2 linked regions of the Aliamphritea hakodatensis genome follow. The protein of the gene in region 1 interacts with the protein of each later gene in a pairwise test. Links are inferred from orthologs where the notes say so. Each region holds a gene or a part of one and is shown in the gene's direction. Other genes may lie near its edges. The genes, in order: PCI15_RS05295 and PCI15_RS05885.

Region 1 (5,430 bases):
GTTTTCCGGATCTGTATGAATCGGTGATGGCGCTGGAAGGCTTTGATGATGACCCTGACCGTTGCGGCGAAAAGATTCTTGAGGCTATTCAGATGGCCTGGATCGAAGAGCGACAGTGAACACCGTAAAAAGCCCGCAAAAGCGGGCTTTTTCGTCTTTGAGGATGCTGTTATCTGTCAGGCTCATGGCGTATAATGGCGCGTTTTTCTAATATCCCTTGTGTCCTAAAATTTAAGAGGATTTATAGCAAATGGCTATCGAACGTACTTTTTCAATCATTAAGCCCGATGCAGTTGCCAAGAACGTTGTCGGCAAGATCGTTTCTCGTTTTGAAGAAGCGGGTCTGAAAGTGGTTGAAATGCAGATGAAATCTCTGTCTCAGGCTGAAGCAGAAGGTTTCTACGCAGAGCACAAAGAACGTCCATTCTTCGGCGATCTGGTTGCTTTCATGACTTCCGGTCCTGTTGTTGTTCAGGTTCTGGAAGGTGAGAACGCTATCGCTCTGAACCGCGAGCTGATGGGTGCTACTAACCCACAGGAAGCTGCTGAAGGTACTATCCGTCGCGATTTCGCTGAGTCTATCGACGCGAATGCTGTACACGGTTCTGACGCGCCTGCTTCTGCAGAGCGTGAAATTGCTTACTTCTTCGGTAAGTAATATCTGTTGGGCCGGGACACCGTGTTTCGGCCCACTGTTTTATGATGTTAGGTGAGATATGACTGAAGCCACACAAAAAGTTAATTTACTGGGACATTCGCCACAAAAGCTGGCTGAATATTTTCAGAGCATCGGTGAAAAGCCGTTCCGTGCTACCCAGGTATTGAAGTGGATTCATCAGTTCGGTGTCAGCGATTTTGCTGAGATGACTAACATCAGCAAGGCGTTACGGGAAAAGCTTGCCTCGGTGGCAGAAATCCGTGAGCCTGAAGTTCTGGTTCAGAACATTTCCAAAGACGGTACCCGTAAGTGGGTCATTAAGCTGGAAGGCGGCTCTTGTGTTGAAGCTGTACTGATTCCGGAAAATGGCCGGGCAACCCTGTGTGTATCTTCGCAGATCGGTTGTTCGCTTGACTGCAGTTTTTGCTCCACAGGTAAGCAGGGGTTTAACCGTAATATGAGTGCCGCCGAAATTATCGGTCAGGTACGGGTGGCAATTCGCTCTTTTGGTCCTTTTGATCCTTCCGGTGACCGCCGTGTGACGAACGTGGTGTTTATGGGTATGGGCGAGCCCCTGATGAATTTTGATAACGTTGTTGATGCTATTCAACTGATGATGGATGACAACGCTTATGGTTTATCCAAGCGCCGCGTGACCCTGAGTACTTCGGGTGTGGTACCTGCGCTAGATAAGCTTCGTGAAGTAACGGATGTTTCTCTGGCAATCTCACTTCACGCCGGTAACAACGATCTGCGTGATGTGTTAGTACCGATCAATAAAAAATATCCGATTGATGAGCTGGTTGCGGCCTGTAACCGCTATATGGACAGCCTTAACGATAAGCGTGTAATTACGGTCGAGTACACATTGATCGAAGGCATTAATGATCAGCCTCAGCACGCCCGGGAGTTAGTTAAAGTATTGAAACGCTTGCCTTGTAAGCTGAATTTGATACCTTTTAATCCTTTCCCTAATTCGGATTATCTGCGGCCGTCGGAAGATGCCATTCAGGCATTTAAGATGATTGTAGTTAAAGCGGGTATTATTACTACTGTCCGCCGGACCCGCGGGGATGATGTAGATGCGGCATGTGGTCAGTTAGTTGGCCAGGTTATGGACCGGACCCGCCGCAGTGAAAAGTATATTCCGTTAACTCCTGCTGATGCTGTACAGGTACAACAGGCTGTTAAACACTAAGTTTGTCAGGAGAGACGCGATTGAAAAGCTGTTTAGTTGTTCTGTTATCAGTACTGCTCGCAGCTTGCGCGGGTAATACAACTCAGACAAACGGTAATCTGAATAACGGTGCGGCAGATGCTTATACCCAGTTGGGTATTCAGTATCTGCGTGATGGCGATAACGCCAATGCCAAGCAGGCTTTTCACCGTGCCACACAGATAGACCCGGATACAGAGCTGGCTTATAACGGGCTGGCGATGGTCTTTCAGCTGGAGAATGAAGCTGATCTGGCTGAAGAGTATTTTAAACGGGCTGTTTCTATCGCACCGGATAATGCTGTTCTGCGAAATAATTACGGTGCATTTCTGTTTAGCCAGGAGCGTTATCAAGAAGCCTGTAAAGAATTGGCGGTCGCGACACAGGATCCGTTTTACGCACAGCGGGCTCAGGCATTTGAAAATCTGGGGCGTTGTTATCAGAACCTGAAACGTTTTCCGGCTGCTGAACATGCATTCAAGCGAAGCCTCAATCTTAACCCGAATCGTCCTGTTGCCTTAATCGAACTGGCAGATACGCTGTTGGCTGAAAATCAGCCGGATGAGGCTTTCATCTATTTTGAGCGTTTCGGTGAATTAGTTGATAACCGTCAGGTCGAACATTACGCTAGGAGCCTTTGGTTAGGTATCCGCATCTCCAGAGTCAAAAATAATTCGATTAGTGCAGCGACTTATGGTTTGATTCTTAAGAATTTATTTCCAGATTCGCAAGAATACCGTGAGTATAAGGAGTCATCTCGGTGAGTAGAAAAGAACCGCAAAGTGGCGATAGTGAACTGCAGGAACTGGTTTTTCCTGTTGATGAGCTGATTCAGGCGCGTGAAGACAGCGGCCGTACTCAGGATGATGTGGCACAGGAGCTGCGTCTGTCGATGCGATACATTCAGGCGTTGGAAACGGCTGAGTTTGAAGCGCTGCCAAGTATGGTGTTTGCCCGTGGATACATCCAGAGCTATACCAAGTTGCTCGGTTTGGATGCGGACCGTTATCTGGCAATTTTTGATGAGCTGACGACGCCGGGTGGAAAGCAGCGCCGCCGCCCGATCCGTGCGGTAGGAAAAGTTGATCAGCAGGCTAAGTCAGGTGATTTTGCCGTCAGAAGCTTTACCTGGATTATTTTGCTGGCCCTGATCGGTGTTTCAGTGTGGTGGTGGAAGGCTCAAAGTAATCCTGAGTTGTTATCTGACCTGTGGCCGGCAGGGGAAGCAGCGCAGGAAGTCGTTGTTGAAGGTGACGGAACGCTGCAGTTAAACATTGAAGCGGAGCCGGAAGTTGACAGTTTTCCGCCTGTAGATGTTGACCCTGTCAGTGTGCCTGTAACCGAAAAAGCAGATGAGGTTTTAGCCAGCGCTGAAGCTGTACTGGAGCAGGCAGCGGAAGCTGTGCAGGATGTTTCAGGTGATAATGCACAGCCTGAAGAAGCGACTAATGACAGTGGAACGGAACAGCCTGAGGCTGCTTTGAATGCTGAGCCGGTAACGGGTATTACTGCGCAAACGGATATTCAGCTTGAGACTGCGCAGGTTGATCCTCCGGTTCTGGTGCCAGCACAGGAAGAGCGTCAGTCTGTTGGGACCGATTCAAGTGTTGGCCGGTTACTGATCGATTTTCTAGATGATTGCTGGATCAGTGTGAAAGATGTAAATGGTCGGGTCCTGGCAATGCGAATTAAACCGGCAGGCAGCCGGCTTGATGTTTCAGGTCCCGGTCCTCTGAAAATTCAGATTGGCAAAGTCTCCGCGGTTAAAAGTATCACCTTTAACGGCCAGCCGGTTGATCTGAGTAGTTACACCCGTTTAGATGTGGCAAAGCTGAATTTGCCCGCAAGTGAATAAGTTATCTGTTAGGACTAGTTAAATTGGCAAAAATCAAAGCCATCCGCGGAATGAACGACATTCTGCCGGAGCAGACTCCCGTCTGGCAATTCCTCGAATCAACTGTGAAAAATGTACTGGCTACCTACGGCTACAGCGAAATCCGTATGCCGGTTGTTGAACAGACTGATTTGTTTAAACGTTCGATCGGTGAAGTCACGGACATTGTTGAAAAAGAAATGTATACCTTTGAGGACCGCAACGGTGAAAGCCTGACGCTTCGTCCTGAAGGTACTGCCAGCTGCGTGCGTGCCGGTGAAGAGCACGGTTTGTTGTTTAATCAGACCCAGCGTTTATGGTATCAGGGACCGATGTTCCGGTATGAAAAGCCGCAAAAAGGACGCTACCGTCAGTTCCATCAGATTGGTGTTGAAACTTTCGGTATGGCCAGTGCTGATATTGATGCAGAAGTGATCATGCTCAGTGCGCGCCTCTGGAAACAGCTGGGAATCCTTGATGCGGTGACGTTGCAGCTGAATTCACTGGGCAGCAATGAAGCGCGGGCGGTGTTCCGTGCAGATCTGGTTACCTATCTGGAAGCACATAAAGATGAGCTTGATGAAGACAGCCGCCGGCGTCTTGAGTCAAATCCGCTGCGAATTCTGGACAGTAAAGATGCCGGTACTCAGGCTTTGCTGGATAAAGCACCTGTGCTGAATGATTATCTGGATGAAGATTCTAAGTCGCACTTTGCTGAGCTGTGTGAATCCCTTGATGCTGCCGGAATTAAGTACGAAATCAATCCCCGTCTTGTACGTGGTCTGGACTACTACTGTAAAACAGTATTCGAATGGGTGACTGATAAGTTAGGGGCTCAGGGGACTGTCTGTGCAGGCGGCCGTTATGACGGTCTGGTACAGCAACTGGGCGGCCGGGCAACACCCGGTGTAGGTTTTGCCATGGGTGTTGAACGCCTGATTTTGTTGTTGGAAACCCTCAATGTGGTACCGGACGCGTTGCGTCAGCCATTTGATGTTTACCTGGCGGCGGAGCATAAAGGCATTCAGTCCCGTATGGTTGTTCTGGCCGATCAGCTGCGGGATGCTGTGCCCGGGCTGCGTATTCAGCTGCATTGCAGTGGGCTGAAAAACATCGCCAATAAAGCCCGGCAGACCGGCGCTGCCTGGGTAATCCTGGTACGCCAGAATGAAGAAGGTTCACTGGTGTCAAACCTGTGGTATAACTCCGAGCCGAGCTACGATGTTGCTGAGTCGGATATTGCTGCTTTATTACAGCAACAGCAGGCATAAATTAGTTTTTAGAGTTTTATAAAGCACGGGAGTATGTTGTGGCTGAATTGCGCACAGAAGAAGAACAGGTTGAAGCGTTAAAGAAGTGGTGGCAGGAAAATGGTAAGTCACTGGTTCTGGGTGTGCTTCTGGCCGGTGCAATTATTTTTGCATGGAAAGGTTGGCAGAATAACCAGCAAGTAAAAGCTGAAACAGCAGCCGCACTTTATCAGAACCTGATTCAGGCGGTTGCATTAGCCAGCGCCCCGCAGGCAACTGAAGAGCAGAAATCAACCGCTGCTCACCTAGCGGGTAATCTTAAAGATGACTTTGACGACACAGCTTACGCCCGCTTTGGTGCTCTGCTTAATGCCCGTCTGTTACTGGATGCCGGTGATAAAGAAGGTGCTATCGCGGAGTTCGACTGGGTGCT
Region 2 (15,735 bases), 130 kb from region 1 along the record:
GGGTGAAAGCCGCCGGGTTAATAATAATGAAGTCTGTCTGTTCGTCGCGGGCCTGGTGAATCTGGTCAATCAGAACGTGTTCAGCATTGCTTTGCAGAGATTCCAGCTGGTGGCCGCTCTGCAGGGCAAGTGACTGTAAACGCACGTTGATGTCCTGGAGTGTGGTGGTACCGTATACCTCAGGTTCCCGGGTGCCGAGAAGGTTAAGGTTGGGACCGTTCAGAACAAGGATTTTAGCCATTAAATTGCCTTAGTGACGCGTTATTCAGACTTCAAAAGCGTTCAGGGTTGGGGTTCCGGACCCCTTAAGACTGGCTAGTGTGCCGGAAAAGAATGGGGCTGTAAACAGTTCCTGTATTTATTGTGTTTTGTCTGCCAGTTTGCAGAAGTTGTCAGTGCTTTCTGTACATTATTTGACTAGTTGACTGGTTCCGGCGGGCAGTTAAGGCCCTGTTTATACAGATAGAGTTAAGCCTCATGCTGTAAATTTCTGACCGGGTGGACAATTTATGCTGCCGACAGCGTTTAGAGGTGCCTGCCGGTTAACGTTAATAAATGTTAAGGAACATTGACCCGGTGTCGGATATCATAGATATTGCGCGCGATAACGCGACTTATTAAGAGGGCTTCAGGATGGAATGGTTACAGCGGACGTGGTTACGTCTGTGGGATAATATGACCGCAGTTACACTGGGTATCAAAGGCGTTGGGGTCGTTATAGCGGCTCTGGTAGTGTATCTGGTTGTCGCGACCGGTGTAGGAATGTACTGGAGCCTTGAGCCTGCCCCGTTCGATGTGCGCTCCGAAGTGACAGAAGATGGTCAGGCACCGGTTGTGGGCACAGCTACCCTGAATGCGCTGGTGGGAATTACCGAAGTGTTGCTCGATAAGCCGGGCGGATACTTATACAACGACCGTATGCCGCCGGGACTCTGGCTGGATAACATTCCCAACTGGGAGTTCGGTGTGCTGGTTCAGGCGCGGGATATGGCCCGGGCATTACGTAAGGATTTCAGCCGTTCTCAGTCCCAGTCCACAGAAGATCCTGATCTGATTGAAGCTGAGCCGCTGCTACATTTTGACAATAACAGCTGGTTGCTGCCTGCGACGGAATCTGAATACCGTAAAGCCGTAAAAGCACTGTTAGGGTACGAGGCGCGTCTGGCACGTAACGATGATGCTGCACAGTTCTATGCCCGTGCGGATAACCTGCGGGGCTGGCTTGCGGATGTATCTACCCGGCTGGGCAGCCTGTCACAGCGTTTAAGTGCCAGTGTCGGGCAGAAGCGTGTGAACACGGATCTGGCCGGAGATAATGAGGCACGTCAGTCGACTGCAGCAGCAGGCGAACTGGAAATCAAAACGCCGTGGATGGAAATCGATGATGTCTTTTATGAGGCCCGCGGTACGTCCTGGGCGCTGATTCATTTGCTGAAAGCTGTGGAGCAGGACTTTGCGCCGGCGCTTGAAAAGAAAAATGCACTGATCAGTCTGCGCCAGATTATCCGTGAACTGGAGGCAACCCAGTCAACAATCTGGAGTCCGGTTATCCTGAACGGTACAGAGTTCGGTTTCCTGTCGAATCACTCACTGGTCATGGCGTCTTATATTTCCCGGGCGAATGCGGCGATCATTGATTTACGTGATTTGTTATCTCAGGGATAACATAACTTCTGTACTCTGTTCTGTGTCACGGTGATGTGCTGCAGAATCGACTATCCTTAAAGCCGGCTTATTTAACAGCCGGCTTTTTTGTTTTGATCTGACGGTAAAATTCTGACTAATTGGTAAGACATTTGCTGCATTTGTCAGTATCATGCCCGGCTAATTAATGTTACCTGTTTGCTGACTGATAAAGCGCGCCAGTTTTTGCCCTGCTTTCGGGTGTCAGTGCGCTTGCCTGTTTGTATCCGGGCGGAACAGGTAACGGCTGTGTCGTTTAATTTTTATGATTTCTGGTGAGAACAACATGCGTGTTAATGAGATAAACCATCCTCTGGTAAAACCCAAATTGGGCCTGATGCGGGCAGCAAGCGTTAGCACCCGTAGCTTCCGTCAGCTGGCGGCAGAGGTAGGCTGTTTGCTGACCTATGAAGCGACCAAAGATCTGGCTACTGAAACGTATCAGCTGGAAGGCTGGTGCGGCGAAATTACTGCAGAGCGTATCAAGGGTAAGAAGATTACTGTTGTGCCAATTCTGCGTGCCGGCATTGGTATGCTGGACGGCGTACTTGATCTGGTGCCAAGCGCAAAGATCAGTGTGGTCGGTCTGTACCGGGATGAAGAAACTCTTCAGCCTGTGGCGTATTTTGAAAAGCTGGCCCATGACATTGATGAACGTATGGCGCTGATCATTGATCCTATGCTGGCAACGGGCGGCTCAATGAATGCCACCATTGATATGCTGAAAAAATCAGGCTGTACCAGTATCCGTGCACTGGTGCTGGTGGCTGCGCCTGAAGGGGTGAAAGCTGTTCAGGAGGAGCATCCTGATGTGGAAATCTTCACCGCAGCGCTGGACAGCCATCTCAACGAGCAGGGATACATTATTCCTGGTCTGGGTGATGCCGGCGATAAGATTTTCGGTACAAAGTAAGTTTTCTGTGAGCCGGCAGTGGCCGGCTTGCTGAATGAATTTGGTGCGGGGCTCCGGGCCGCTGCATCTGAACCCGGGACAGTTCTGCTGATCCCGGGTTTTTATAAGTTCTGCATCTTCGGAGGCAGAGAATAATAACCGTGGCAAACTGTGCTTTGGCAGTATTGCCCCACAGGATGAGTAAGGTCTGAAGAATGAGTGATTCTAATACCGTGAATCTGGCGCCTGAACCGCTTTGGCGGACAGTGCTGGCCGGATCGCAGATGTTGTTTGTTGCGTTCGGTGCACTGGTGTTGATGCCGTTGCTGACGGGGATGGACCCAAGCGTTGCGCTGTTTACGGCGGGTCTCGGAACCCTGATGTTTCAGTTTGTGACTAAGCGTCAGGTGCCGGTGTTTCTGGCATCATCTTTCGTATTTATCGCACCGATAATTTACAGCACTAAAACCTGGGGTATGGCCGCCACACTGGGCGCTCTGTTCTGTGCGGGTCTGGTATACATGCTGCTGGCACTGATTGTTAAGGTGCGTGGCGCAGGTTTCCTGCACCGTCTGCTTCCGCCGGTTGTTGTCGGGCCTGTGATCATGGTAATCGGCCTTGGGCTGGCACCGATTGCGGTGAACATGGCGATGGGTAAAGCGGGCGATGGCAGCATCGAGCTGTTCCCGTATGCTGACGCGATGATTGTTTCAATGTCTGCGCTGGTAACTACCTTGCTTGTGGCCACTCTGGGTCAGGGGATCTTCCGTCTGTTACCCATCCTGTCAGGGGTTGTTGTCGGTTATACCGTGGCGCACTTTATGGGCATGGTTAATTACGACATCGTTGCGGCAGCGCCGTTCATCGCCGTGCCGGCTTTTGTGATGCCGGAGTTTCAGTGGCAGGCTATCCTGTTCATGATTCCGGTCGCGATTGCCCCGGCCATCGAGCACGTAGGGGATGTACTGGCGATTGGTAATGTGACCGGTAAAGATTACATTAAAAAGCCGGGTTTACACCGGACACTGTTTGGTGACGGTATTGCGACGTCTGCCGCTGCGCTGTTTGGCGGACCGCCAAATACAACCTATTCAGAAGTGACCGGTGCGGTGATGCTGACCCGTTCATTTAACCCGATGATTATGGTGTGGGCGGCGATCTTTGCGATTGCGCTGGCGTTTGTTGCCAAGTTTGGCATCCTGCTGCAGACCATCCCGGCACCGGTCATGGGCGGTATTCTGATTCTGCTGTTCGGCTCTATTGCGGCGGTGGGTATGAATACCCTGATCAAGGCTAAAGTGGATCTGGCACAACAGCGTAATCTGGTGATTGTGGCGACGACGCTGGTTTTCGGTATCGGCGGCATGGTTGTCGGCAAGGGTGAATTCAGCATGCAGGGTGTAAGCCTGTGTGGTCTGGTAGCGATTGTGCTGAACTTGATTTTGCCAATGGGTCAGGTAGCTAATGATCTGAGCGAAGAAAAAGCCGTGGTTGATGATCTGGTTGATCACGCCAAGTAACTGTCGCTAAAGAAAAAAGCGCGCCGGGTAACCGCCGCGCTTTTTTTATGTTCTTTGCCCGGGAGGGGGTGTCAGATGCTACAGCCGCTCATGCCTTTTTTCGCCAGATATTGCTGGTGATATTCTTCGGCCCGCCAGAACTGCTGCGCCGGTTCGATTAAGGTGACTATAGGGTTACCGAAAATACCGCTTTTATCCAGTACAGCAAGGCTTTGCTCGGCCATGATTCGCTGGGTGTCGTCATGATAGAAAATCGCTGAACGGTACTGGTCACCGACATCAGGACCCTGCCGGTTCAGAGTGGTTGGATCATGCATCTGCCAGAACAGGTCAAGCAGGGTGTCATAGTCCGTTATCTGGTCATCAAACTCTACCTGAATCACTTCGGCGTGGCCGGTACCTTTGCGGCAGATTTCTTCGTAGGTTGGGTTTTCAGTGTGCCCGCCCATATAGCCAACGGCTGTGCCGGTGACTCCGGGATGTTGGCTGAAGCGGGCCTCGACGCCCCAGAAACAGCCTGCAGCAAAAGTGGCAGTTGGCATAAATTGATACTCCTGTAATGTGAGCGCCGGGTGACGGGCAGTTGTCGCCTGTATCCCGGCCTCGTCTGTTTTCTTCGTGCCAGTTAGCGGTATACACGATTGTTAAAACTTAATATACCGTTTTGAGCCGGTGCCGTGGCTAAAGTTCGTTGGCCTGACTGTCTGCGCGTATGTATTTATGTGCAGTTAGTATTTTAGCCCGGCCACGGGCGATGTGGTTGAGGAATTTTTGAGAAGCGAAAAAAAACCGCGGTCAGCCAGGCCGACAGCGGTTTTCTGATGGCTTACCGGATTACACGAGCTGATCCAGTTTTTGTTTCAGCAGCCCCTGCACTTGTCCTGGGTTTGCTTTGCCTTGTGAGGCCTGCATGACCTTGCCCATAAAGAAGCCAATCATTTTACCGCGTTTTTCAGGTTCCGCGCTGACGTACTGATCAACCTGAGGCTGGTTGGCGGCGATTACTTCATCAACCATGGTTTCGATGGCGCCGGTATCGGTAACCTGCTTCAGACCTTTGGCTTCGATGACCTGATCGGCATCACCTTCACCGGCCCACATGGATTCAAATACCTGCTTGGCAATCTTGCCGGAAATGGTGTTGTCGCTGATCCGCAGTAACAGGCCGCCGAGCATCTCTGCGGTTACCGGTGCATCGGTAATCGCAGTATCGGTCTGGTTCAGGTGCTTGGATACTTCACCCATGACCCAGTTGGCCGTCAGTTTGGCGTCTTTCGCGGCTGCGGCTGCAGTTTCAAAGTATTCGCTCAGTTTGCGGTCTGCAGACAGGACCATGGCGTCGTAGTCGCTCAGGCTGTATTCGCTGACGAAACGCTCGCGGCGGGCATCTGGCAGTTCAGGCAGAGTGGCGCGCAATTGCTCGATGTATTCTTCATCGATGACGATCGGTAACAGATCCGGGCAGGGGAAGTAGCGGTAATCGTTGGCTTCTTCCTTGCTGCGCATAGAACGCGTTTCGTCTTTGTTGGCGTCATACAGACGGGTTTCCTGGGTGATCCGGCCGCCGTCTTCCAGGATATCAATCTGTCTTTCAATTTCGCCTAAGATGGCTTTTTCGATGAAACGGAAAGAGTTGATGTTCTTGGTTTCGGTGCGGTTGCCGAGTTTTTCTTCGCCCTTGATGCGTACGGATACGTTACAGTCACAGCGGAAAGAGCCTTCAGCCATGTTGCCGTCACAAATGCCCAGGTTGGTAACAATGGCGTGGATTTTACGTACGTATGCGACAGCTTCTGCAGCGCTGCGCATATCCGGCTCAGAGACGATCTCCAGCAGCGGGGTGCCGGCACGGTTCAGGTCGATGCCGGTCATATCCGGGAATTCTTCGTGCAGGGACTTGCCCGCATCTTCTTCCAGGTGAGCGCGGGTGACGCCAACGCGCTTAATGGTGCCGTCATCCAGCTGAATGTCCACATGGCCAACGCCAACGATCGGGTGGAACAGCTGGCTTGTCTGATAGCCCTTTGGCAGATCCGGGTAAAAGTAGTTCTTACGGTCGAACACGGAGGTGCGGCCGATTTCAGCGTCGATAGCCAGACCAAACATGGTCGCCATGCGCAGGGCTTCAGCATTGAAAACCGGCAACGTGCCCGGCAGTGCCAGATCTACGGCACAGGCCTGGGTGTTTGGCTCAGCACCGAAAGCGGTGCTGGCGCCGGAAAAGATTTTTGACTTGGTGGCCAGTTGGGCGTGAATCTCAAGCCCGATGACTGCTTCCCATTCCATTTTTATAAACCTCTTTGTTTGAATGCCCGGTGAGTAATCTCAAACACGGGAATTCAGGGTGCGCATCAGCGCGGAAATTATTCATTGTCGCGAGTGTTACGCGATGCCTTCCGGTGCTTTTTTGTGCCAGTCAGTTGCTTGCTGGAACATGTGGGCAACATTCAGCAGGCGGCTTTCCGCCAGATAGTTGCCGATAATCTGCAGGCCAACCGGTAAGCCGTTGCTGAAGCCGCATGGCACAGACATGCCCGGCAGGCCGGCAAGGTTCAGGGAGATCGTGAAGATATCTTCCATGTACATGGCAACCGGATCAGCGCTCTTTTCACCCAGCTTCCAGGACGGGTGCGGTGTGGTCGGCCCCATGATGACATCAACTTCAGCCAGTGCGTTGGCAAAGTCCTGCTGGATCAGGCGGCGGATCTGCAGCGCTTTTTTGTAATAAGCATCGTAGAAACCTTCTGAAAGCGCATAGGTACCGACCATGATACGACGCTGTACTTCCGGGCCGAAGCCCTCACCGCGGCTACGTTTGTACAGGTCTTCCAGATCAGCCGGGTCTTCGCAGCGGTAGCCGTAGCGAACGCCGTCGAAGCGGGACAGGTTAGACGAGGCCTCTGCCGGTGCCACAATGTAGTAAGCCGGGATGGCCAGGTGGGTGTTAGGCAGGCTGATTTCTTTAACTTCAGCGCCCATGGCTTCGTATTCTTTAATGGCTGCCTGAACCTGTTCTGCGATGCCTGCGTCGATGCCTTCACCGAAGTACTCTTTTGGCAGGCCGATTTTCAGGCCTTTTAATGGCTGATTCAGGTCGGCAGTAAAGTCCGGTACCGCTTTATCCAGGCTGGTGGAGTCTTTCGGATCGAAACCGGCCATTACGTTCAGCATCATCGCAGCATCTTCTGCGGTGCGGGTCATCGGACCACCCTGATCCAGAGAGGAGGCAAACGCGACCATGCCGAACCGTGAAACCCGGCCATAGGTCGGCTTAATGCCGGTGATGCCGGTCAGTGCGGCAGGCTGGCGAATGGAACCGCCGGTATCGGTGCCGGTCGCTGCCGGTGCCAGACGGGCTGCAACGGCCGCTGCAGAACCGCCGGAAGAGCCGCCGGGTACCCGCTCGGTATCCCACGGGTTACGGGACGGGCCGTAGAAGCTGGATTCGTTGGACGAGCCCATGGCGAATTCGTCCATGTTGGTCTTGCCCAGTGTCACTGCGCCGGCCTGATTGAATTTTTCTACAACCGTGGCGTTGTATGGTGAAATGAAGTTGTCCAGCATTTTCGAGCCGCAGCTGGTGCGTACGCCCTCGGTGCAGAACAGGTCTTTATGGGCAATTGGCAAGCCGGTAAATGCGCCGGCTTCACCGTTGGCGCGCTGAGCATCAGCGGCTTTGGCCTGTGCGATGGCCTGTTCTTCGGTAACGCTGATGTAGCTGTTATACCGGCTGTCCTGTTCGTTAATGCGCTGCAGGTAGGCCTGGGTGAGTTCGACGCTGCTGAATTCGCCGCTGTCTAGTCCCTGTGCCAGTTCGGCAAGTGTTTTTTCAAACATGGTAATGGGTGATCCTTAAATCGAAATTCGGGTAACGGGCTCAGTGGAGCTTCTCGTTTCAGAGAGTCTGAGCAGAGGTTATTCGATAACCTTCGGAACCTGGAACAGGCCGTTTTCAACAGCGGGTGCAACGGTTTGCAGGTGGTCGCGCTTGTTCGGTTCACTCACTTCGTCAGTGCGCAGGCGCTGAACGGCATCCAGCGGGTGTGACATCGGTGCCACATCAGCGGTATCCACAGCCTGCATCTGATTAACTAAGTCCAGAATGCTGGAGAGGGTCGTGGTGTATTCCGGGATGTCCTGCTCGTTGATTTGCAGGCGCGCCAGGTGGGCGATTTTTTCCACGTCTGAGCGATCTAGTGCCATGGTTGGATACTCATAAAACTGATTAAAAGATTAGCCCGGGAATTTTGCCTGACCATCGCGGTGAAAGCCATGGGCAAAATATGCCGTTTGCGTTGATTTCAGTCTTGCTTAAATAACCTGAACTGAATGCATTATCTGCTGTCTCCAGCATGGCTGATAGCAGCGAAGCCGGAGGCTTGGATGCGCCTCAGTGTGTATTCGGCAGATTATCTATAGCTTATTGAAAATAAAGCGCTACGTTAACACATTTGTTGCTTGCCCAAAATCCCCGCCATTGCTACAGTGGGACATTTTTAAGAGGAAGCTGCGAACAGCTCCGGAACACCTCTGATAATTAGAGTAAATCTTCAAACTATTTCGCAGGTTTCATAGTCATAGCGCAGTCTTTTTTTTGCGCCGCTAGAGTAAGATATTCAGGTAAGGCGGACAGTCAATGTTTAAAAAAATTCGCGGGATTTTTTCCAGTGATCTATCTATCGATTTAGGGACGGCAAACACCCTTATCTATGTTCGCGATAAAGATATCGTACTCAATGAACCTTCTGTGGTGGCGATTCGCCAGAGCGGTAACGGTGCGCAAAAAGCTGTTGCGGCCGTCGGTACCGATGCCAAGCGCATGCTGGGACGTACCCCGGGTAACATTACCGCTATCCGTCCGATGAAAGACGGCGTCATTGCCGACTTCCATGTGACTGAGAAAATGCTGCAGCACTTTATCAGCAAGGTTCATGATAATAATTTCCTGACACCGAGCCCGCGGGTTCTGGTATGTGTGCCCTGTCAGTCAACACAGGTTGAGCGGCGGGCAATTAAAGAATCGGCCATGGGCGCAGGCGCCCGTGAGGTGTACCTGATTGAAGAGCCGATGGCGGCAGCAATCGGTGCCGGTCTGCCGGTTGAGGAAGCCAACGGTTCAATGGTGGTAGATATCGGTGGTGGTACCACTGAAATCGCGATCATTTCCCTGAACGGTATTGTCTATGCGGAATCTGTCCGTGTGGGTGGTGACCGTTTTGATGAAGGCATCGTGACCTATATTCGCCGTAACTACGGCAGCCTGATCGGTGATGCAACTGCTGAACGGATCAAGCAGGAAATCGGTACCGCGTATCCGGCTGCTGAAACCCGTGAAATTGATGTCCGTGGCCGTAACCTGGCGGAAGGTATTCCCCGCAGCTTTACGCTGAACAGCAATGAAATCATGGAAGCGTTACAGGAGCCACTGTCTGCCATTGTACAGTCGGTGAAAAGTGCGCTGGAACAGTGTCCGCCGGAACTGGCGTCCGATATCGCTGAGCGCGGCATTGTGCTGACCGGTGGTGGTGCATTGTTGCGTAACCTGGATAAGCTGATCAGTGAAGAAACCGGCCTGCCGGTGATCGTAGCTGAGGATCCGCTGACCTGTGTTGCCCGGGGTGGCGGACGTGCTCTTGAGTTGCTTGACAAGCATGCCTTTGAGTTACTGACATACGAATAAATTGCTATGCTGAAAATGAGCTTCAGGAACAGTGCCTGCCTGACTGACGATTTTCAGGAGGTGTGGCATTAGCAGTATCTTCAGAAGCGGGTCCTTAAAGGCCCGCTTTATTATTTTATTAGTCCTTGCAATTGCGTTGGTGGTGCTTGACCTGAAATGGGCCAAGATGAATCAGACGCGCGCATACCTTTCTCTGGCGATTACACCCTTACAGTGGCTGGTGGATACCCCAGCGCAGGTGGCGGATGAACTCAGTGACGTGCTGATTACCCGGACGCAGCTGATCGAAGAGAACCGTCAGTTACGTCAGGAGGCTTTGTTGCTGAAGCGTAAAGTGCTTCAGGTGTCGGCGCTGACGGCGGAAAACGTGCGTCTTCGTGAACTGCTGAATGGCAGTCAGCGTCTGGCCAATGATGTCACGCTGACCGAGCTGATTGGCATTAATCCGGACCCGTTCCAGCATCAGGTTATTCTGAATAAAGGTTCAGAAGATGAAGTCTATGTGGGGCAGGCAGTGCTGGATGCAGGTGGCATCATGGGGCAGATTATTGAATTGTCTCATTATACCAGCCGGGCAATGCTTATTACCGATTCACGGCATGCGATTCCTGTGGAAGTAAACCGTAACGGTTTTCGTTCGATTGCCCTGGGTAACGGTTCTGTTGATGAGCTGGAGCTGGGGCATGTGCCGGATACCGCTGATGTCCGGGAAGGGGATTTGCTGGTGTCTTCAGGTCTGGGTGGACGTTTCCCCCGGGGCTATCCGGTGGCGCGTATTACCAGCGTAACAAGAGATCCGGGACAAACCTTTGCAACGGTTAAAGCTAAGCCCACTGCACGGCTGAATAAGAGCCGGCATATTCTGCTGGTGGATTTGTCCGAACAGCAGCCTGAGCCTTTACCGCTCGCCGGAGAACTTGTTGCTGAGGAGGCTGACGCCGCTGCTCAGCCGGAGTCCTGAAGGTGAGTCAGCAGGAGCCGGGTGGCGGCGCGATTATTTTCGGTACCTTTCTGCTGGGGCTGATGCTCAGCCAGGTGCCTTTACCTACATCGGTTGAGTGGTTTCGCCCGGAATGGGTTGTCATTATTCTGATTTACTGGGTAATGGCATTACCGGAGCGGGTCGGTCTGGGCAGTGCTGTTTTATTAGGGCTGGCGCTGGATATTATTAAAGGTATCCCGCTGGGACTGAATGTGATCGCGCTGCTGGTGGTTGCCTATCTGACACTGATGCTGCACCGGCGTTTACGGATGTTCCCTTTATGGCAGCAAGCTTTCGTGGTCATGATTCTGGTGGGCATTAATCAGTTACTGTTTAACTGGTTCCATGGTCTGATAGGTACCCGCAGTGACAGCCTGATCTTTTTGCTGCCGGCGCTGATCAGCGCCATTTTATGGCCCTGGATGTTTGTGATCCTGCGTGGCCTGCGGCGTACTTTCAGGGTCAGTTAACCAGACAGGTTTTTTCAATGTCCGATCTTATTCTTGCATCTGCTTCACCCCGTCGCCGCGAATTATTGCAGCAGATAGGGGTGCGTTTTGATGTACAGCCTGTAGATATCCCGGAAGTAAAACGGCCGGATGAAAGCGCCGATGATTTTGTAAAACGGCTGGCTGTGGAGAAAGCCACGGCGGGTTGGGAGCGCAGCGGACGGAATTTGCCCGTACTGGGGTCGGATACTGTCGTCGTGCTGGATGATCAGGTCATGGGTAAGCCCCGTAACCGTGAGCATGGCATTGCAATGTTGCAGGCGCTTTCCGGGCGTGAGCACCAGGTTATGACGGCCTTGGCTATAGTTAATAATGAACAAACACAGGTACGTGCAGTCTCAACCCGTGTGCAGTTTAAAGAACTGTCTGACGAGTTATGCCTGAGGTACTGGGAAACCGGTGAGCCGGCAGACAAAGCCGGTGGTTACGGGATTCAGGGGCTGGGTGCGGTGTTTGTTGCCAGTATGAGCGGAAGTTATTCGTCTGTAGTCGGTTTGCCGCTGGCCGAAACTGCAGATCTGTTGAATGTATTTAAGGTGCCGTTTTGGCAATGCGCAGCAGAATGAATGTCATGACAATGTAATAACTCCGGCTGATAGTTTCTGTATAGCGGCAAACACGTAAGGATAGATGATGAGCGAAGAGATACTGATTAACTTTACCCCGATGGAAACCCGGGTAGCAGTCATTGAGAACGGAATGCCGCAGGAGATTTACATAGAACGGGCAGAGCGTCGCGGCATTGTCGGTAATATTTATAAAGGTAAGGTTGTCCGGGTGTTGCCCGGTATGCAGGCGGCGTTTGTTGATATCGGTCTGGAGCGGGCGGCGTTTATCCACGTTGATGAGTTACAGAGACCTGATTCCGCTGATGATTCAGGCAAAGCCAACATTGCCATTAACCACCTGTTACGCGAAGGCCAGCCACTGGTCGTGCAGGTGACTAAAGATCCTCTGGGCACCAAGGGTGCCCGCCTGACCACTAATTTGTCTATTCCTTCCCGTTATCTGGTGTATATGCCGGGTAATGAGCATATTGGTATCTCCCAGCGTATTGAAGACAGCGATGAGCGTGACCGGTTACGTAATCTGGTTGAAAAAGCCGTTGCTGATCTTGGTCAGGACGGCGATACCAATATCGGTGGTTTTATCTTACGAACAGTGTCAGAAGGTGCCTGCGAGCAGGAACTGACGCTGGATATTCAGTTCCTTTGCCGTTTATGGCGTGCCGTTGAACGTAAGATTAAAGAGTCTCCGGTGGCATCGATTATTTATGAAGATCTGCCACTGAATATGCGTGCCCTGCGTGATATGGCTCATGCCGGTGTTGAGCGTATCCGGATTGATTCTAAAGAGACGTTCCAGAAGTCGGTGGATTTTGCTGCGGCACTGGTGCCGCAGATTGGCGATATTCTGGAGTATTACCCCGGCGAACGGCCGATCTTTGATCTTTATAATATTGAGGAAGAAATTCAGAAAGCCCTGGGCCGTAAAGTTGAACTGAAATCCGGTGGGTATCTGATTTTTGATCAGACCGAAGCGATGACCACGGTGGATATTAACACCGGTGCTTATGTGGGCCACCGTAACCTTGAAGAAACGATATTTAAGACCAATCTTGAAGCCGCTACCGCGATAGGCCGACAGCTGCGTTTAAGAAATCTGGGCGGCATCATCATTATCGACTTTATTGATATGGTGGATGAAGACCATCAGCGTCAGGTATTGCGGACGCTGGAACGGGTATTGGAAAGGGATCATGTAAAGTGCAAACTGACCGGTGTATCTGAACTGGGGCTGGTGGAAATGACCCGCAAACGGACCCGGGAAAGTCTCGAGCATGTGCTGTGTCAGCCCTGTAATCACTGTCAGGGGCGTGGCTCGATCAAAACACCGGAAACCGTGTGTTACGAGATTTTTCGGGAAATTCTGCGTCAGCACCGGGCCTATGATACCGATAGCTATCTGGTGCTTGCCTCGGAGTCTGTGGTGGATATGCTGCAGGATGATGCTTCGGATCATGTTGCTGAACTGGAGGCCTTCATTGGTAAATCAATCCGTTTTCAGGCGGAAGCAATGTATAGCCCTGAGCACTATGATGTGGTGCTGCGGTAAAAACCATGTGGTTGCTTAAAACAGGCGTTCGCTGGCTAAACTGGCTGGTGCTGGCTGTTTTGCTGTTGCTGGTCATTGCGATGCTGGCAATCCGGCAGATGATGCCGCTGGTGAGCGATTATCGTGAAGATATCAGCAGTTATCTGAGCCGGCAGCTGAATGCTGAGATCAGCATGCAGCAGATCAGTGCTGACTGGGACGGACGCTATCCGCGACTGTATGTCAGTGATCTGCAGGCCCGTTTACCGGATGAAAATCTGGATGTTCAGGTGCAAAGTCTGGATCTGAGCTTCAATTTTGTTGCCAGCCTGTTACGGGGTGAACCTCTTTTTCAGCGTATAGATGTGCGCGGTGTTCAGACCCGTGTCATTCTGCCGGCAGACCTTGGTGCTGAGGTGCCTGTTGCTCCTGGTTCCGGTTTGCAAACGGAAGTGCCGCAATGGCTCACTCTGTTGCTGAATCAGCCGCGTATTTATGTATCAGACAGCCAGATTTTACTGCAGCCGTCCCAGGGGGACGCGGTGGCTGTACAGCTGCAGTCTGCGCAGTTAGAAAATACCTCAGAACAGCATCAGCTGTCAGTGGGGCTGGAACTGGCGGTTGCCGGTGAACCTGCGAATACCCTGCGGCTGGTTCTGGAAAGCAATGGCCTTAAGCAGACACCGGCAGTGGATTTTTATGTGCAGGCCAATGCGTTATCCACTGGCCTGCTTGATACCGTCAGGCGGTTGCTGCCGGGCGTTGGTGGGCTGAATGAGGTGGATGTTGAGCAGCTTGATGCCGGTATCAGCCTTTGGGGGCGCTGGAGCAATGGCGCGATCAGCCGCTTGCGTACCCGGATGGATATCAGATCGTTGCTACTTGAACAGCCTCAGCCTGTTCATCTGGAAGACTTTACTGCGGATCTGGTGTTTTCTGAAGAGGCCGGCCTGAAGCGTTTGCGGGCCAGTCATCTGGAAGGTGTGCTGGACTCGGCCCGGTTAAGAATTAACGAGGCGGTGCTGCAGCAGCGTCATGACAGCCTGCGTTTTACCATGCCTGAGCAGAATCTTGGTCGTCTGGAGGCCTGGCTGTTACAGCAGTCTTTTATTCCGCAGGCAGTGCGTGATGAAATCGCTTTGCTGGCTTTGCAGGGGAATGTTCGGAATATTCAGGTGGACTGGCCTGTTCTGTCTGACGCTGACCCGGAGGGAGGCGTTGATCTGGCCGCTGTCGGATTACCTGCTTTCAGCCCTCTGGATTTTGCCGCTGTTGCCGATCTGGACCGGGTTGGATTTAACGGCTATGAAGGTGCACCGGCGATGCAGGGTGTGGATGGCCGTCTTGAGCTGGCGTATCAGGATGATGAGCTGAATGGCCGGATTGATCTGGCCAGCGATGATCTTGGTCTGTTCTTTCCGGAAGAGTTTAATGCTGGCTGGCGTTTTGACTATGCCCGCGGCACAACCTTTTTCCACCTGAAGGAGCAGGTGCTGACGCTCAGCAGTGACCTTGTGCGCCTCCGCAAAGAAGGGATAAACGCCAGTGGCCGCTGGAGCCTTTATCTGCCGCTTGATCCTGAGATTCGCAGCGAGCTGACATTGCTGATTGGCATTAAAGATGCCGATGGCCGGTTAGCGCCGACCCTGATTCCCCATAAAGAACTTTCTGACGAACTGAATAACTGGGTAACTGCTGCCGTGAAGCAGGGGCAGGTGACTGAAGGAAGTCTGTTGCTTCATACCAATACCCGTTCGGCTTTCAGTGATGAACCGCAGGTTGTTCAGCTGTTCCTGGATGTGAAGGGCGGCACCATTGACTATGATCCGAACTGGCCTGCCGTTACTGGCACGGATGCCACCATGCTGATGCGTGAAGAAGGGCTGGAAATTTATGCCACCGGCGGTCAGTTAAAGGGCAGTGCTCTGGAGCAGGCGTGGGTATATTTACCACCGGGAACCGAAACATTACGGGTATTGGGATGGGCTCAGGGGGATGCTGGTAATATTCAGGATGTGCTGCTGGGCAGCAATATCTTTTCTGAACCGGTTGAAGAGTTGCAGCAATGGCGGGTAACCGGGCAGGCAAAGACTGCCGTGAACCTGAATTTACCGCTGGACGATCCTGAAGCGGTACCTGATGTGGATGTGGCTGTGGATTTATCTGCAGGGCAGCTCAGCTCAGACGCGCGTCAGTTAAGTTTGTCCGGGCTGGTCGGGCGCTTGAATTATAATCAGCGCAAGGGCCTGTCATCACCGTCACTGAAAGGGCAGATATTCGGAGAGCCGTTTAGCGCTACCATTCTCAGCCGGAATACCCGGCAGGGCACCGTTACTTCGACGACGTTAAACTCCCGGGTCGAGCTGAAGAAAATT

What was found.
Region 2: the proteins of PCI15_RS05295 (region 1) and PCI15_RS05885 interact in binary tests that used the Escherichia coli proteins (3 or more experiments, as listed by UniProt). The link is inferred for Aliamphritea hakodatensis from one-to-one orthologs.

The regions. Positions count from the first base shown.
Region 1 is NZ_AP025281.1:1,159,667-1,165,096, forward strand. Bases 1,727-4,681 are described here. They hold PCI15_RS05295 (RodZ domain-containing protein), read left to right. Parts: upstream 1,727-2,634; coding sequence 2,635-3,729; downstream 3,730-4,681. Other genes in these bases: rlmN (dual-specificity RNA methyltransferase RlmN), read left to right, coding at 1,727-1,856; pilW (type IV pilus biogenesis/stability protein PilW), read left to right, coding at 1,877-2,638; hisS (histidine--tRNA ligase), read left to right, coding at 3,780-4,681. Also shown: Fe-S cluster assembly protein IscX, read left to right, coding at 1-119; ndk (nucleoside-diphosphate kinase), read left to right, coding at 251-658; more of rlmN, read left to right, coding at 717-1,726; more of hisS, read left to right, coding at 4,682-5,018; PCI15_RS05305 (YfgM family protein), read left to right, coding at 5,057-5,430.
Region 2 is NZ_AP025281.1:1,283,874-1,299,608, forward strand. Bases 7,978-10,753 are described here. They hold PCI15_RS05885 (rod shape-determining protein), read left to right. Parts: upstream 7,978-8,731; coding sequence 8,732-9,775; downstream 9,776-10,753. Other genes in these bases: gatC (Asp-tRNA(Asn)/Glu-tRNA(Gln) amidotransferase subunit GatC), read right to left, coding at 8,011-8,298; mreC (rod shape-determining protein MreC), read left to right, coding at 9,852-10,736; mreD (rod shape-determining protein MreD), read left to right, coding at 10,739-10,753. Also shown: aroQ (type II 3-dehydroquinate dehydratase), read right to left, coding at 1-241; PCI15_RS05850 (DUF2333 family protein), read left to right, coding at 634-1,665; upp (uracil phosphoribosyltransferase), read left to right, coding at 1,970-2,596; PCI15_RS05860 (uracil-xanthine permease family protein), read left to right, coding at 2,791-4,095; peptide-methionine (S)-S-oxide reductase MsrA, read right to left, coding at 4,167-4,637; Asp-tRNA(Asn)/Glu-tRNA(Gln) amidotransferase subunit GatB, read right to left, coding at 4,930-6,381; Asp-tRNA(Asn)/Glu-tRNA(Gln) amidotransferase subunit GatA, read right to left, coding at 6,478-7,932; more of mreD, read left to right, coding at 10,754-11,227; PCI15_RS05900 (Maf family protein), read left to right, coding at 11,245-11,832; rng (ribonuclease G), read left to right, coding at 11,900-13,381; PCI15_RS05910 (YhdP family protein), read left to right, coding at 13,387-15,735. UniProt on the Escherichia coli protein: Forms membrane-associated dynamic filaments that are essential for cell shape determination. Acts by regulating cell wall synthesis and cell elongation, and thus cell shape.